One region of the Sinanaerobacter sp. ZZT-01 genome, then DNA from elsewhere that is predicted to be linked to it. Evidence: riboswitches for the same ligand, from Rfam matches in the RefSeq annotation. Region 1 holds a riboswitch; the other holds the start of a gene.
The links. A riboswitch is a leader RNA that binds a small molecule or an ion and turns the genes downstream of it on or off. The one in region 1 is predicted to bind glycine.
Positions count from the first base shown of each region.

Region 2: another riboswitch for glycine. It lies ahead of U5921_RS10120 (alanine/glycine:cation symporter family protein); the one in region 1 lies ahead of gcvT (glycine cleavage system aminomethyltransferase GcvT).

Region 1 covers NZ_CP141728.1:935,833-944,080, forward strand. Annotated here, with positions in the region: gene sdaAA (L-serine ammonia-lyase, iron-sulfur-dependent, subunit alpha) at 1-547, opposite strand, end outside; gene sdaAB (L-serine ammonia-lyase, iron-sulfur-dependent subunit beta) at 561-1,229, opposite strand; gene gcvPB (aminomethyl-transferring glycine dehydrogenase subunit GcvPB) at 1,290-2,729, opposite strand; gene gcvPA (aminomethyl-transferring glycine dehydrogenase subunit GcvPA) at 2,720-4,048, opposite strand; gene gcvH (glycine cleavage system protein GcvH) at 4,051-4,431, opposite strand; gene gcvT (glycine cleavage system aminomethyltransferase GcvT) at 4,492-5,592, opposite strand; glycine riboswitch at 5,865-5,953, opposite strand; gene U5921_RS04685 (cyclase family protein) at 6,028-6,672, opposite strand; gene U5921_RS04690 (DMT family transporter) at 6,669-7,610, opposite strand; gene pepV (dipeptidase PepV) at 7,795-8,248, opposite strand, start outside.
Region 2 covers NZ_CP141728.1:2,099,666-2,107,913, forward strand. Annotated here, with positions in the region: gene U5921_RS10090 (sugar kinase) at 1-778, opposite strand, end outside; gene U5921_RS10095 (bifunctional 2-keto-4-hydroxyglutarate aldolase/2-keto-3-deoxy-6-phosphogluconate aldolase) at 798-1,445, opposite strand; gene U5921_RS10100 (YibE/F family protein) at 1,901-2,968, shown strand; gene U5921_RS10105 (YibE/F family protein) at 2,965-3,765, shown strand; gene U5921_RS10110 (CDIF630_02480 family spore surface protein) at 3,816-3,941, opposite strand; gene U5921_RS10115 (O-acetyl-ADP-ribose deacetylase) at 4,149-4,670, shown strand; glycine riboswitch at 4,750-4,848, shown strand; gene U5921_RS10120 (alanine/glycine:cation symporter family protein) at 4,978-6,363, shown strand; gene U5921_RS10125 (leucine-rich repeat protein) at 6,726-8,248, shown strand, end outside.

The sequences.
Region 1 (8,248 bases):
CTGCGGCGCTCGCTGCCATTGCCGCTGCCACACCACATTCTGCCTGACAGCCGCCCTCCGCTCCGGAAACGGTCGCATTTTTCATTATAATCGCACCAATCCCAGAAGCTGTCATCAGTCCTTGTAAAACAATAGCATGCTCTAATTTTTTCTCTTCGGCAAAGCCAAGCAATACTGCCGGAACAATTCCGCATGCACCCGCAGTCGGCGCCGCACAAATTTTTCCCATAGCAGCATTGACCTCGCTGCAAGAAAGCGCATACGCCATCACTCGATTGATAAAGGGACCACATATGGTGCCCTTCTTTTCCGAATAAGATTGCTGCTTAAATGCTACGCCTGAAATCAGATTTCCGGCTGTAGAAAGCGGTTCTTTTCTTGCCTTTTTTGCTGCTTCCTCCATGACGGCATAGCGGCTTTTTAAATTGCTCCAAATTTCTTCCTCGGTGCATTCACTTATCTGCTTTTCGTTCTCTAAAATGACCTTCCAAAGCGATGATTTCTTTTCTTTACACAGCTCCAAAAGCTCTTGCATATTGTTATACATAAAACCTCCCGCTTCAAACGGAACTTTCAATTGCTTTCACAGAAATAACATTTTCCAAACGTCCTAAGCTTTCTACTACTTTATATGGAATCATATCATCGGTTTCAATAATGGTAGAAGCAACCTTCCCCTTTGCAAGGCGGGAAAGCTTCATAATACCAATGTTTATATTATTATTTGCAAGCACAGCAGAAATATCGCTGACAACACCTTTCCTGTCATATTGCCTTATTACCAAAGTCGGTGATTGTGCTGTTACTTCCGTTTCAAATCCGTCAATATATTTAATGATAATCTGCCCTCCTCCGATTGAAGAGCCTATGATCTCCGTTTTCAGTCCATCTGTCCGAAAAAATGTTATTTTAACAGAATTTTCATGCATTCCATCCAAATCAGTTTCATAAAAGTCAAAAGTAAGGCCTTCTTTCTTCGCCAGATAAAAGGCTTCCCTCAATCGCTCATCATCTTCTCTCAGTCCCAGTGCGCCTGCTACTAACGCTTTATCTGTACCGTGCCCTTGGTAGGTTTTAGCAAAAGAACCGTATAATCCGAACGAAACATGCGTAAAAGGCACTCCCACAATTTGCCGGGCAATTCGGGCTAGCTTTGCCGCCCCTGCCGTATGGGAACTTGACGGCCCAATCATAATCGGGCCTGTCACGTCAAAAATACTTACATCCAATCTTTTTCTCCTTATTTTATGCTGCTTCAGCATGACTTTTATTTTGGATTCTGCCTATTATTAAAATCTCAGCTTTGGATGACGTGCGGCGTTTACTTCGTCTAGGCGGCGAACTGGTGTATGAAGCGGTTTTTGATGCATTTCATCGGGATGATTTCTCCCCGTTTCATAAATCTCGCGTAAAATACGAATGGCTTCATCCAACGTATCTTTTGATTCCGTTTCTGTCGGTTCAACCATGAGTGCTTCGTGCACAATCAACGGAAAATACATAGTTGGCGGATGCACGCCATAATCAAGCAATGCTTTTGCAATGTCCAGAGCGGATACATCTTTCTCTTTTTTACTCTGTTCAAGTGTCATTACAAATTCATGCATACATGTCCGCTCAACTGCCATCGGATATAAGTCGGAGAGTGCATGCATCATATAATTTGCATTCAGCACTGCATTTTGTGCAGCTTCCCGAATACCGCTCCCACCTAATGACATAATATAAGTCAATGCTTTTACAACTACCAAAAAATTCCCAGGAAAACTTCGCACTGCACCGATTGAACTGGAAACGTGATGATCCCAACCCAAAGGCTGACATTTATCTCCTGTCTTTACTATTGCAGGCTGAGGAAGAAACGGCATCAATCTTTCTTTGCAGCCAACTGGGCCGCTTCCCGGCCCTCCACCCCCATGCGGTGTTGAAAACGTCTTGTGTAAATTTAAATGTACGACATCAAAGCCCATATCACCGGGGCGTGCAATCCCCATAATTGCATTGAGGTTTGCCCCGTCATAATAGACGAGCCCACCTGCTTGATGTACGATTTCAGTAATTGCAAGTATATTTTGCTCAAAAATACCAAGTGTATTCGGGTTTGTCAGCATTAAGCCTGCGGTATCCTCTCCGCAAACTTCTTTCAATTCTTCAATATCCACAAAGCCTTGTTCATCGGAAGGAATATTCACGACGGTAAACCCTGCCATAACTGCACTGGCAGGGTTGGTTCCATGCGCTGCATCCGGCACGATAATTTTTCGTCTCTTTTCCAGTTCTCCACGATGCTTATGGTATGCACGTATCAGGAGCAATCCTGTAAATTCTCCATGTGCACCAGCAGACGGCTGAAAGGTCATCGCATCCATCCCTGTAATTTCACAAAGATACTTTTCTGCAAGCGTCAATACTTCCAAAGCCCCTTGTACGGTATGTTCTGGTTGTAAGGGGTGTAATTGGGTAAAGCCTTTTAATCCTGCTGTTTCTTCATTGATTCGTGGATTATATTTCATCGTACATGAACCAAGCGGATAAAATCCATCGTTCACTCCATGCGTACACTTCGCCAATTCGGTATAGTGACGGCTGATATCCACCTCTGCCATCTGCGGCAGCTTCGGTACAGCACTTCTCCTATGTTCTTTCGGAAATTCCTGCTTTATCACATCCATTTTGGGAAGGATGTCGCAGCCTCTTCCCTCTTTGCTTTTTTCAAAGATTAACTGCACTTTTCGCACACCTCCTTTATGGCATGGATCAAATAGTCAATATCTTTCTTGCGATTTTTTTCTGTTACGCACCAAAGAATCTCATGCTCAGACAACGCTAAGCCTCCTAAAATATCATACTTTTCCAGCTCAGAAAGCAGTTTATCAGCTGATACTTCTGATACGGTAACAAATTCATGAAAGAATTCACCTTTATGTTTTTGTTCAAACCCGTTAATCTCTAAAAGCCGTTCGAGTGCATAATGTGCCTTTGAGAAGCATTGTTCTGCAACTTCAGCCAGTCCTCTGCTTCCTAAGACTGAAAGATACACAGAGGCAGTCATTGCACACAACGCTTGATTGGAACAAATATTACTGGAAGCCTTCTCTCTTCGTATGTGTTGTTCTCTTGCCTGTAAGGTCAATACAAATGCACGCTTTCCATCAACATCCACCGTCTCTCCTACAATACGGCCGGGTAATTTCCGCATCAACGAGTTTTTCGCTGCCATAAATCCCAAATAAGGTCCGCCAAAGGAAAGCGGTATGCCCAAAGGCTGCCCTTCTCCCACAGCAATATCCGCTCCACATTCTGCCGGCGTCTTCATAAGACCCAGTGCGATCGGGTTCACATTCATAATAAACTTTGCACCCTTTTCATGCACAATTGAGCCTATTTGTTCTGCATCCTCGAACAATCCAAAGAAATTAGGCTGCTGTAACAGCACACAGGCAGCTTCTTCGTTTAATTCCTCTTTTAAAATATCTAAATCGGTTTTTCCATCCTTTAACGGCAGCATACGAACTGCCATGCCGTTTGCTTCACAATAGGTCCGAATGACTTGCAGGGTCTTCGGGTCCACCGACTCTGAAATGAATGCTGTCGCTCTTTTTCGTTCCTTGCACATTGCAACCGCTTCTGCTGAAGCGGTTGCACCGTCATAAACGGAAGCATTGGAAACATCCATCCCTGTCAATTCGCAAATCATTGTTTGATATTCAAAAATGGATTGCAGCAGCCCCTGACTGATCTCAGCCTGATATGGAGTGTATGCAGTTAAAAATTCCTCCTTTGCCGTGATGTATTTTACCTGAGCCGGAATATAGTGCCTATAAGCACCAGCACCGAGGAATACATGTTTGAAAATACGATTCTTCGATGCAAGTTCCTGCATTGTCAGGCTCACTTCCATCTCGCTTTGCCCCTCCGGTAAATTGAGTGGTTCCTTTCGTTTTAGTTCATACGGTATCTGCTCAAAAAAGGCATCTACTGACTCAACACCGCATGCCTTTAGCATCTCTTCTCTTTCTTTTATTGTAGATGGAACATAACTTGCCATTGTCATGCCTCCTCTTTTACCAATGCTTCGTATTCCTCCGCAGAGAGTAACTCTTCACGCTTTGCAATCTTCTTTACTCGAATCAGCCATGACTCAAAAGGCTGTTCATTGATTTGCGCCGGATTATCAAGCAGCTCTTCATTCACTTCACTCACGATCCCGTCTACCGGACTGTAAATATCAGAAACCGCTTTCACGGATTCCACATCGCAAAAAGGTGTTCCGATCTCTACCTCATCCCCCGCTTCCGGTAGGTTTACGAAGACGATGTCGCCTAAAGCGTCCTGTGCAAAATCGCTGATACCAATTTCCACTTCATCCGCAACAAGTTCTCTAACCCATTCATGTGACTTTGAATAACTGCGATCCTTTTTAAATTCCATCTTTATATCCTCCTCTTTTAACCATTTGATAAGGGCTATGACGATTGTCCCCATCCATTCCTATTTACGATCCTGACCTTTTTTATAAAAGGGTAACTCCACGATTTCCGCTTCAAGCATTCGTCCGCGAACTTCCACCTGAACAAGAGTACCCGGCTTTATATGCTCTCGATCCAAAAGTGCCATTGCATAAGGCGCATTCAAATACGGGCAGTGTGTACCGGAAGTTGTCGTTCCAATTTTTTTGTTCTCAAAGAACACAGCGCATTCTTCTCGTGCAATCCCTCTTCCTAAAATTTTTAGTCCGACACGCATACGGGTTCTTTCTCCTTTTTCCTGCAATGCCGATTTTCCGATAAAATCATTTTTTTTCATCTTTACTGCAAAATCCAAACCTGCCTCAAATGGAGTAATCTCATCATTCATTTCATGTCCATATAAAGGCATTGCTGCCTCTAGGCGCAGGGTGTCTCTTGCTCCCAATCCACAGCAGATCAAACCATCTGCCTCACCTGCTTCTAATATCTGATTCCACAGCTTTACTGCATCTTCTGCATTGCAGTATAATTCATAGCCGTCTTCTCCGGTATATCCGGTCTTTGAAATCAAGCAGGAAATGCCTCCTACAGGAACTTCTTTTTTAAAGGTGTAATATTTTTGCGGAAGGCGCTCTTCGCTGCAAAGCTTCTTTAATATCTGTAAAGAAAGAGGCCCCTGCAAGGCAATTTGTGCCGTCTCTTCTGATCGGTTCTCAAACTGTACCGCTCCGAAAAGATGTTCTTCGATCCATTTTTCATCTTTTTCAGCATTTGCCGCATTTACTACAAGTAAATATTGGTCTGTTTGCATTTTGTATACCAACAGATCATCTACAATGCCGCCCGATTCGTTGCATAGCAGTGTATAACGGCACTGTCCAACCTCCATATTTGTAAAATCGTTGGTCAAGATTTTTTGCATGTTTTCAAAAGCATCTGTACCGGAAAGCATCAGCTCTCCCATGTGCGAAACATCAAACAATCCGGCTTTTGTCCGCACAGCATTATGTTCTGTGATCACACCACTCTTATATTGAACCGGAAGTAAAAATCCTGCAAATGGCACCATTTTTCCTCCGCATTCTGTGTGACAATGATACAATGGCGTTTTTCGTTCCATCATACGCTCCTCTCTCTTATAAAAATCTCTAAATCATTTCTACTTATCCTTCATTTTTCTTACTGAACAATCAGACATGTCTTTCGAGTCTTCTCCACTTCTCCTCTTATCGAATAGGGGCTTAGAAGCTTTTCTTCTCATTTGATAAAAAAAAGACGTATTGAAAAAATTTTCAATACGTCTCTGTCCACTGACCTGAAAGATTCCCCATTTCTGAGTTGCTTCTTCGGTGTTCAACGGCAGTCTATCGATACCGCTGAAACTCCCCAGAGTTTCGTCCAGATGCGGTACTTTTGCCTGAGAGTTTTTCGCAATTACACCTTCGGCCTTGCATATAATCTGCAACGTCTCCCACATCCTTCATCCGATTATTTAATTAGTTTCATCATAATCAAATTCCACTGCACTGTCAATATAAAAGTAAACATATTTTTCCTCTTATTTTTCCAAAATGCCGACGGCACGAATTGGAGCTCCATCTGCGTCTTTCCACTTTAAAGGCAGTACCGCCAGTGTAAAGACTTCATTCCCCAGTTGTTCCAAATTCGTTAGGTTTTCAATAATTACCATACCGCTGCCAAGCACCAAGTGATGGTGAGGCAGTGTCTCTTCAGAAATTGGTTCAATGGATATCGCATCCATGCCAATCCCTTTTTTCTGTGTATCCACAAGATATTGCAGTACTTCCTGATCTGGAACCGGAAAATCGCCATAATAGTTATCCGTGCCCCAGTAACGGCTCCATCCTGAAGAAAAAAGAACAAAATCCGATTCATCCACTTCTTTCTTCTGCTTGTTGATATAAGACATATCCACTCGCCCTCCCTCAGACAAGTCATGACAGTCTATCACAACCGCTTTTCCTACAAACTGCGAAGCATGAAATGCGTCAAGAGTCTTCCCATCAGGCTTTACATGTGCAGGCGCATCCATATGGGTTCCGGTATGCGAATACATATGCAGGATGGTTTCTTTGAATCCGTCCTCTTCATAAGTATTTGCCGAAATCAAAGATGGTCCCTCTGTCCCCGGATACACTGGCATATCTTCTTTGATCACATGGGTTAAATCTACAATTTTCAATTTACCATTCCTTTCTCTATCCTATCTTTCAGATCAGGTGATAACGATGTATCTTTGGGAAATTCCATTATCAGAAGGGATGTTAATACAAATGAAACGCCCAATACTTTAATAAGCCCTGTTGTTTCATTTAAAAATAAGACTCCGATTAATGCACCAACAATCGTTTCTACAGACGCAATCATTGACACTTTTGATGCTTCAAGTCCTGTAGAAAGTCCCTTTATATAAAAAAGATATGCACCTACCGTAGGAATCAATCCATAGGCCAGTGCTGTAAATGCAAATTTCCAATCCAATAAAAGAGCAAGATGCTGCCATGGATGTCCGATCAATGCCATTGCAACCCATCCAAAAAGAAAGCTGTAGAATATAATAGTCACAGGTTCACAAGTTCCAGATAGTTTTTTTGCAAAAACCGTCATCAATGCATATAAAAATGCAGCCATGATTCCTGCAAAAATTCCGTATCCGGATAAGTTCAACGCTGAAATATTTCCTCCGGTCACAACCAATGCACATCCGATTACATTTACCGCTACTGCAATTACTTTCTCGCTCCCCATATTTTCTTTGAAAAAAATTACAGCCATTACACAAACGAAAATTGGAGCCATGTAAAGCAGCATGCTAGCGGTAACCATTCCAATACTTTCAAGTGCTTCTGTATAGAAAAAGTTATACAGCGCCTGTGAGAAAATCCCCATTAAAAAGCAAAAAAACAAACTCTTTTTATCAATAGAGAATAATTTCATTCCACCCATTTTTAACATAATCGGAATTAAAACCAAAAACCCTATAAATAAACGTAAAAATGCAATCAGAGATGAAGCTGCACCCATACCGTGTAACAAGCTCGCAAATAAACCAATCGTTCCCCATAAGCTTCCTGCCAAAAATATCATACCATAACCAGTGTGTTTTGTCTTTTGTATCATTTTACTTACCTCTTAATTTGTTATTATCTATATCATTTTTCTATTTACAATCTTGATTCTTTCATCGACTGTTTTTTATCTAATCTCTTATTTTTTTAAAAAATTACAAAGAAAAAATTATAAGCTTAAATAAACTTATAATTTCAAATATGCTATTCTTATTTAACCTTTATAATCTTCCTATTTATTTCTTTTCACTATATTTTTTCGCATCTGCCAGTCGAAAAATTGCCTCAGCATAGATAGAAGCTGCTTTTTTTAAAGAATCCAAAGAGATTGATTCGTCTTTTTGATGCATACGATTTTCTTCTTCCGGAAACAGTGCACCAAATGCAACAGTATTCGGCATCGCACGTGCAAAAGTTGCACCTCCGATTACAATTGGTTTGTTTTTCTTATCGCCCGTATGTTTTTGATAGACCTGCATCAAAGTTTGTACCAGAGCATCATCGACAGGTCGATACAATGGCAATTTATGCTCTTTCTTAATAAGTCCTAAATTGTAGGCTTCAAGAATTTCCTCCATCCCTCTAAACACTGCTTCCTCTGTCACAGTCAACGGATAGCGGACATTGATTAAAAGGCGTGCTGCTCCTTCATCAACCTTAAGCATACCGACATTTAAAATCAAATTGCCA
Region 2 (8,248 bases), 1.2 Mb from region 1:
CATCATAAAGCATGGCTGACCATCCGTTGTCAGATGCAGATAAGCTTACACGCAGCGTTGAAGCGACGTACTTAAATCCAAAGCGGTTGACCAGTTCTTTGGCAACCTCTTCATAGGCGTTATGATTGATTTGACCGGATTGTACATCAGTCTCTTTTGCTTTGATACCAAATGTTTTTTCAGCATCTTCTTCATTCCCGATGCAAACGTCGACATAAGGCATCAGTTTTGTCATAACCTCGTTCGCTTTCTTCGGTGACCAAAGCTTTTTTCTATAGTTTAAATCAGCAGAAACAGTAAGGCCCATTTCTTTTGCTTTTTTACATGCTTCAAGCGTGATCGTCGCGGCTTTGTCTCCCAGAGCAGGTGTGATTCCTGTAAAATGAAACCAGTCAACATCTTTGAAAATTTCATTCCAGTCAAAATCAGAAAGGTCCGCTTCTGAAATAGAAGAATTCGCCCTATCGTAAATCACTTTAGAAGCTCTCTGTGATGCACCGTTTTCTAAAAAATAGATACCCAGCCTGTTACCGCCTCTAGCAATAAATTGTGTATGTACGCCGTACCTTCTTAAAGCATTGATTGCACTTTGACCAATTTCATTTGAAGGCACTTTAGAGATAAAAGAAGCTTCTAAACCATAATTAGCAAGCGATACACAAACATTTGCTTCGCCACCGCCATAGCAGACGTCAAAACTTTCTGACTGAACAAATCTCTTATAGGATGGCGCTGACAAGCGAAGCATAATTTCTCCAAGTGTAACGACTTTTTTCATACCGATTCTCCTTTCCTATTTAACGGCCTCTGGCCTCTTGAATTTTCTTTACAAATTGTTTTGCAGTTTCTGTGACCAGGTCATATCGTCCGTTTTTGGCTTCCTTGGTTAATTCACCGCCCACACCAACGGCAATGCATCCGTTTTTAATCCAGGAACCGACGTTTTCCAAATTGACACCACCGGTAGGCATGATTGCTACATGCGGCAGTGGTCCTCTAACGGATTTTACGAAATTAGGACCATAAGCATCACCCGGGAATAATTTGATGATGTCGGCGCCTGCCTCAAGAGCCTTTACCATTTCCGTGGTTGTCATGCAGCCGGGCATATATGGAATTTGGTAACGGTTGCATAGCTTGGCTGTATCCAAATCAAACGTCGGACTAACGATAAATTCAGAACCGGCAAGAATTGCAATTCTTGCGGTTTCACTATCAAGCACGGTTCCGGCACCAAGTATTAAATTTTCAGATGCTAATGACTTTTTTAAATGCTTAATGACTTGATCTGCACCTGGTACGGTAAAAGTAATCTCAATTGCTGAAATACCTCCAGCCATACATGCCAGAGCTGTTTTTTCCGCTTTTTCAGCATCTTCTGCGCGGACTACAGCCACCAAACCAACTTCACTAATCTTTAACAAGGTATTTATTTTACGAATCATGTTACACCATCCTTTTTGGTTTCGTATTATGAAACTGAGTTTCATAAATTATATCAAATTCATATTATAAAAACAATAGGAATTCAAATAAAAGATAATTTTGAGATATTCGATAAAATTTTAATTCTAAATTCCAATACTGTTTTTAACTTCTTTGTAAAGTATTGTAGAATATATCATTTGTGACAACACTAAAAGGTTCAATCTTACAAAGATGAGGTGGAAATTACACAATCAACGTTGAATTTTGATTTTCAATGAAATCAGATCATATTTTTGCAATTTAAAATTATGGTGCTATAATAATAAAGTTGAATATTCATTTTGCAATTTTGCGATTTTCAAATAATAAAATTCTGATCGGAAACAAGGGAAAAGTTATGTGGAATAGAGAAATATGGTTACAAAAGATTCGAAAAGTAGAAATAGATAAAAAGAGGCTAGGGGCATTTTGTATGATTAGCATCTTGTTATTGACAGGAATTGTTTTGGTATTCCACGATTATCAATGGTATAGTACGCCAATTGTAAAAATAACAACGGCAGAAGATCATAAATATAATGAAGCGGAAGGATACCATGGAGAAAAAGAGACTTATTATGAACAAGCAATAACCGGGATTGTGATGAATGGAACTTACAAAGGACAGGAAATACAATTGAAGAATAGCTATTCATACTCGCAAGTCCATGATGAAAAATATAAAAAGGGAGATGAAGTTTTTATTCAAATGAAGCAAGGCGGTAGCTCTGCTGTCACGGGCTTAATTTTAGGATTAAAAAGAGACAAATACTTAGCAATACTTTTTTCAGTCTTAATTTTAATTATATTATTGACAGCGAAGGAGAAAGGCCTCTTTGTCGTGCTTTCACTGTTAGCTAATATTTCAGTATTTTGGTATGCGCTGTATTTGTATGAAGAGGGAAAAAATATATGGTCTTTGAGCATTGCAATGGTGCTATGCTTTACCATCTTGTCATTGCTGCTGATCAGCGGGTTCAATAAGAAAACGTGGGCGGCGGTTTTATCTACGCTGATTTGTGTATGGATTATGATGCTTCTTTTAAAAATAGTAATGCAGCATACGAGTGGAGTAGATTATACCTTTATGGAATACGTTACCAGTCCGAGTGATTTGCCGGAAATATTCCTGTCACAAATTTTACTTGGAGGGCTGGGGGCCATAATGGATGTATCCATTACCATGTCAGCTACGATTAATGAATTGCTTATGCGGGATAATCATATAACCGTTAAAAATTTAATCCGATCCGGAAGAGAGCTGGGACATGATATTATGGGAACAATGATCAATGTTATGCTATTCACCTATATCTGTGGATCCATTCCTCTGATTATACTAAAGATGAAAAATGAAATAAATCTGCGGACCATTGTAATGATCCATATGCCGTTTGAAGTGTATCGCTTTTTAGTCGGAAGTATCGGAATCCTTTTAGCGATACCGGTTGCTCTTCTCATTTCATTTCTATTATTAAAACGATGGAGGACAGCAGTATGATTGAATTATTGGTTTTGATATTGGTTGCATTGCTTGTTTTAATCGGCGGAGAGCGTGGTCTGTTTACAATGATTTCGCTTATTTGGAATTTATTTGTATTAGCAGTTCTATTTGTTCTTATGACATGGGGATTGAATCCGTTAGTACTCACTTTTATTGGCTGCCTTTTGATTTGCAGCGGCACTTTGTTTTATCAAAATGGGAAAAATGCAAAGACAATTTCTTCATTTGTATCCGTAGTTATCATTATGCTGATTTTATTTTTTTTCATTTATGTGATGGCATATCAATCACATACAGGCGGGTTGAATGAACTGATGAAGAATGACGATATGATTTTTTATTTGTCTACGGATATTCATATCAATATGGGAAGTATTGGTGTAGCGATGATTCTGATTGGATTAATGGGGGCAATTATAGATACATCGATAGCCGTCTCTTCCGGCGTTTATGAGGTATACAACAATAACCGGCATTTAAACGGAAAGGAGCTCATGAAATCGGGTATGAGCATCGGAGGAGATATTTTAGGAACTACGGTGAACACCCTATACTTTGCATACATTGGAGAAGCTTTGACGTTATTTGTCTTGTTTAAAAATTTTCACTATACTCTGTCAGAGATTATCAATTCAAAGGCATTCTTTCAAGAAGTGATCTGTATTGTTTTCAGTGCCATTGGCTGTGTTGCAATTATTCCGGTAACTGCGGCGGTTATCTCTTATCTATTGACAAATGCAGATAAATTTAAGAGATATTTAGACGAGGATGAACTGTTCATAGAAAAAAAATAAGGATGCATGCCAAAGTAAGCATGCATCCGGATCTCTTGTTAATATTGTTTTTATTTTTCGTTAAAGTCGACCCAATCCTTGGCTTCCTTTACATCATCCTCAGATGGAATTGCTTCTTTTGATTCCGGCTCTTGCTCATATTCGTCAGCGAGAGGAAATGTTTTAAACTTTTCCATGACATCCACTCCTTTCATTTTGAATGTTATATAGTATTTCCGAGGATGCTAGAGTTTATGCTATGGTGAAAATACTGGATAGAGCTATCTTATAGGTATATACTTATATAAATAAAAAATAGTTTGAATGATTTTAAAAGGGAAAAAATTGAATATAAATTATAATGAAAAATAAATATCAGTAATAGAATTTTTTGGAGAGAAGAAATGAAATTTGAAATAATTAAAGGAGATATTACAAAACAGAAGGTGGATGCCATCGTGAATGCGGCCAATTGTTCTCTACTGGGAGGAGGCGGTGTGGATGGAGCCATTCACCGCGCAGCCGGAAAAGAACTATTGGAAGAATGTAGAAAGCTTCATGGTTGTGAAACGGGGCAGGCGAAGATAACAAAAGCCTACCAGCTGCCTGCCAGCTATGTAATCCATACACCCGGACCGATTTACAGAGGTGGCAAGCAAAACGAGGCTGAACTTCTTGCAAGCTGTTACCGCTCCTGCATTGCAATAGCTGAGCAGTATCAATGCAGGATTGTCGCATTTCCATCTATTAGTACCGGAGTATATGCGTATCCGATTTCCGAAGCTGCTGAAATTGCAGTTCAAACTATCATGAAGGAAGCGGAAAAGAGTGAATGGATTGAGCAGGTAATTATGGTTTGCTTCAGTGATTCGGTGAAATGTGCTTACGATCAGGCATTACATACTTACAGAGAAAGGCGGAAATAGCAGAATTTTTGAAAAAATAGTTGAAAAATAACAGAAAATATGATATTTTATTGTACGTCGATGCCAGTTTTTTATGGTATCTCGATTCTCTGGAGAGTCTCGTAAGGGCGCCGAAGGTGTACGGCAGATTGAAAACCACGTCTGCTTATCTCTCAGGCAAAAGGACAGAGTGAATTAGTCAATAAAACTATTCTATCTATTGTCTTTTCTCTAGAAAGTCGAACAATTTTGTTTCGGCTTTTTTTTGTTGCATTTTGTGAATGCAAAAATTTTCTATTAAGAGAGGAATGATAACGTGTTTGAAAAAATGAATGATGCCATTGAGTGGTTTGATGGCTTGGTATGGGGTGTACCGCTTATTGTATTTATTTTAGCGGTCGGAATCTATCTAACGATTCGGTTAGGACTTTTGCAGATTGTTCATCTGCCGAAAGCACTCAAGTTTATGGTAAAAAATGAAGAGGGCGGAATCGGTGAAGTGACCAGCTTCGGAGCATTATGTACAGCTTTGTCTGCTACAATCGGTACCGGAAATATTGTTGGTGTAGCGACTGCATTAGTAGAAGGCGGGCCGGGTGCGCTATTTTGGATGTGGCTGGCAGCTTTTTTTGGTATGGCAACAAAGTATGCAGAAGGGTTGCTTGCGATCAAATACCGAAAGATTGATGCAGACGGGCATGTCTTAGGAGGTCCGTTTTATTACATTGAAAATGGAATGGGAGTGCAATGGAGATGGCTTGCAAAAATATTTGCTTTCTTTGGTGCAGGAGTTGGTTTACTAGGAATCGGCACATTTACACAAGTCAACGGAATCGCATCGGCTGTAAACAATTTTTTTGATCCGAATAATGAGTGGACGATGGTTCTTTTTAATCGAGAATACTCTTGGACGGTGTTGACAGCCGGTATTATTTTGACGCTTTGCGTTGGATTGGTTGTAATCGGAGGAATCAAGAGGATTGCAAGTGTTTCACAAATTATTGTGCCATTTATGGCAGTGATTTACGTAATGGCAAGTATTTTGATATTAGTAGTCAATTATAAAGCGATACCAGCCGCTTTTACAGAGATCATACAAGGAGCCTTTGGGATAAAAGCCATGGCAGGAGGGGCGATGGGATCCATGATTATCGCCATGCAAAAAGGAGTTGCACGGGGTATCTTCTCCAACGAAGCTGGTCTTGGAAGCGCGCCAATTGCAGCTGCGGCGGCACAGACAAAAAATCCGGTACGGCAGGGTTTGGTATCTATGACAGGAACTTTTATTGATACGATTATTGTATGTACGATGACTGGACTTTGTATCGTAATCACAGGGTCTTGGAATATTGGATTGAAGGGAGTTTCTGTCACGACAAATGCGTTTCAGTCTGGACTTCCGTTTCATCCGCAGATCGCTTCTTTTCTGCTGATGGCATGTCTTGTTTTCTTTGCCTTTACAACGATTTTAGGCTGGAATTACTATGGAGAACGCTGCTTGGAATACTTATCAGATGGAAATAAGAAAATGGTTATGTCTTATCGCTGGCTTTACATATTAGCGATTTTTATCGGGCCATTTATGACGATTGAAGCAGTATGGAACATTGCCGACATCTTTAACGGATTGATGGCATTTCCAAATCTAATTGCAATTTTAGCGCTTAGCGGTGTCATCGTTAGTGAGACTAAAAAATATATGAAGGAATTATAAAAGATTCTAAAATTTTATTAAAATATAAATGCGGCAAGTGGGAAGGTTAAAAAACTTTTCTCAACTGTCGCATTTATAGTTTGACAATACAAAATCATGGTGCTAAAATAAACAATAGTTAGCACTAGCTAACTTCGTGTGAAATCGATTCGTGTAAATCTATTGAATTTTTAGTGGGCTTTTTTTGTTAAAAAGTTAGATTTAACTAACAATTCGGGAGGTGGCTTATTTGAAGACATAAAAATATTTAATGGCATCATGCATAAAAATACGTATCTGTAACAACAGCAATAAACAACAATAGTTATAGTTAAATTGGAAGAATTTTATAAAATATTAAAAGAAAGCGAGAGTGATAATTGGTGCAAAGATTTATAAGAAATGCAGGAACCGTATTTCTGACTTTTGCAATGATAATAAATAGTACAATGCCAGTTATGGCATTGGGCGACGAACTTTCCGCTGATACAGAAGCTGTAGATGTTCAGGTTTATAATGAAGAGAATGGAACGGATATAAACAATGAATCCGATGCAGAAGAGAGTATAGCGACGAAGGATGAAGCCAAAGCAGAGGACAGTATAGAAGCAGAGGATAAAGCCAAAGCAGAGGACAGTATAGAAGCGGAGGACGTATCCGATGCAAAGGGCAATATAGATACAGATAATGAAGAAAATAAATCAGATGTTAATAATGATATAGATCAATCGGATCAAATAAATAATTTGAGTTCAGAAGTGGAAAGCGAACTGGAGGTACCTTCTTTTTTGAATGCATCAGAGGATTTCACAATAGAGGATGGTATTTTGCTTGCTTATACAGGGACGGACACAGAAGTTGTAATTCCGGAAGGCGTTTTGGTAATTGGTGATGGAAGTAGAACGATTTTTACTAATAACTCTGCCGTGACAGCTGTAACCATTTCTGATTCTGTGACAGAAATTGCGGACAAAGCTTTTTATGCTTGTACTGAGCTTACAGAAATCAACTTTTCCGACAAAATTAATTTACAAAAAATAGGAAAATCAGCCTTTTTTAATACAAGGCTTACTTCTTTAGTAATCCCCGAAGGGGTAACAGAAATTGGTGATTCCGCACTTTATGGAAGTACATTGCAAGCAATATCCCTTCCGGCCACTTTGGAAAAATTAGGGGATACTTCGGTTTATTATGCATTTGCTTCAACCAGCGGAACAGCACCGAAATCTTCGTTCAAAGTGGAGATTGCGCAGGAAAATCGTGTTTACAGTGAAAAAAACGGCGCCGTGTATGATAAAGAAGAAGAAACGCTGTTTTATTATCCATCCGGAATAACAGGGAGTTATGAAATTTCAGATGGCACAAAAATAATTGCACCTTATGCTTTTCGCAGTTCCGCATTACAGCAGGTGGTGATTGCTGATTCCGTGGAGGAGATCGGAGAAAATGCTTTCAGCGGGGCGCAAGTGACCAGTATCTCAATACCAGGTTCTGTCAAGCAAATTGGGAAAAATGCATTTTATAGTGCGAAAATGGGTACAGTCAATCTTAATGAAGGGCTTCAAATTATCGAGCAATATGCTTTTGGGGGAGGCCATTTTACCTCTCTGACGATTCCCAAAACAGTTACAGCAATCGGAAGCGGTGCGTTTGAAGATTTTGGAGGGGAAATCCGAATCTTAAATGCAGAAACAAATTTGGGAAGCGGGTTTATAGAATATTATAAAAACATTACTGTCTATGGATTGGAAAATTCTACAGCGCAAACGTATGTATCGGAACTTGCGGCAGAAAAAGGAGATCGCTGTAAAGTGAAGTTTGAGTTGCTGCAAGAAGAGACCGAAACAGAAGTTCAAAGTGTTTCGTTGGATAAAAACACATTATCTCTTTCTGTAGGGAATACGGA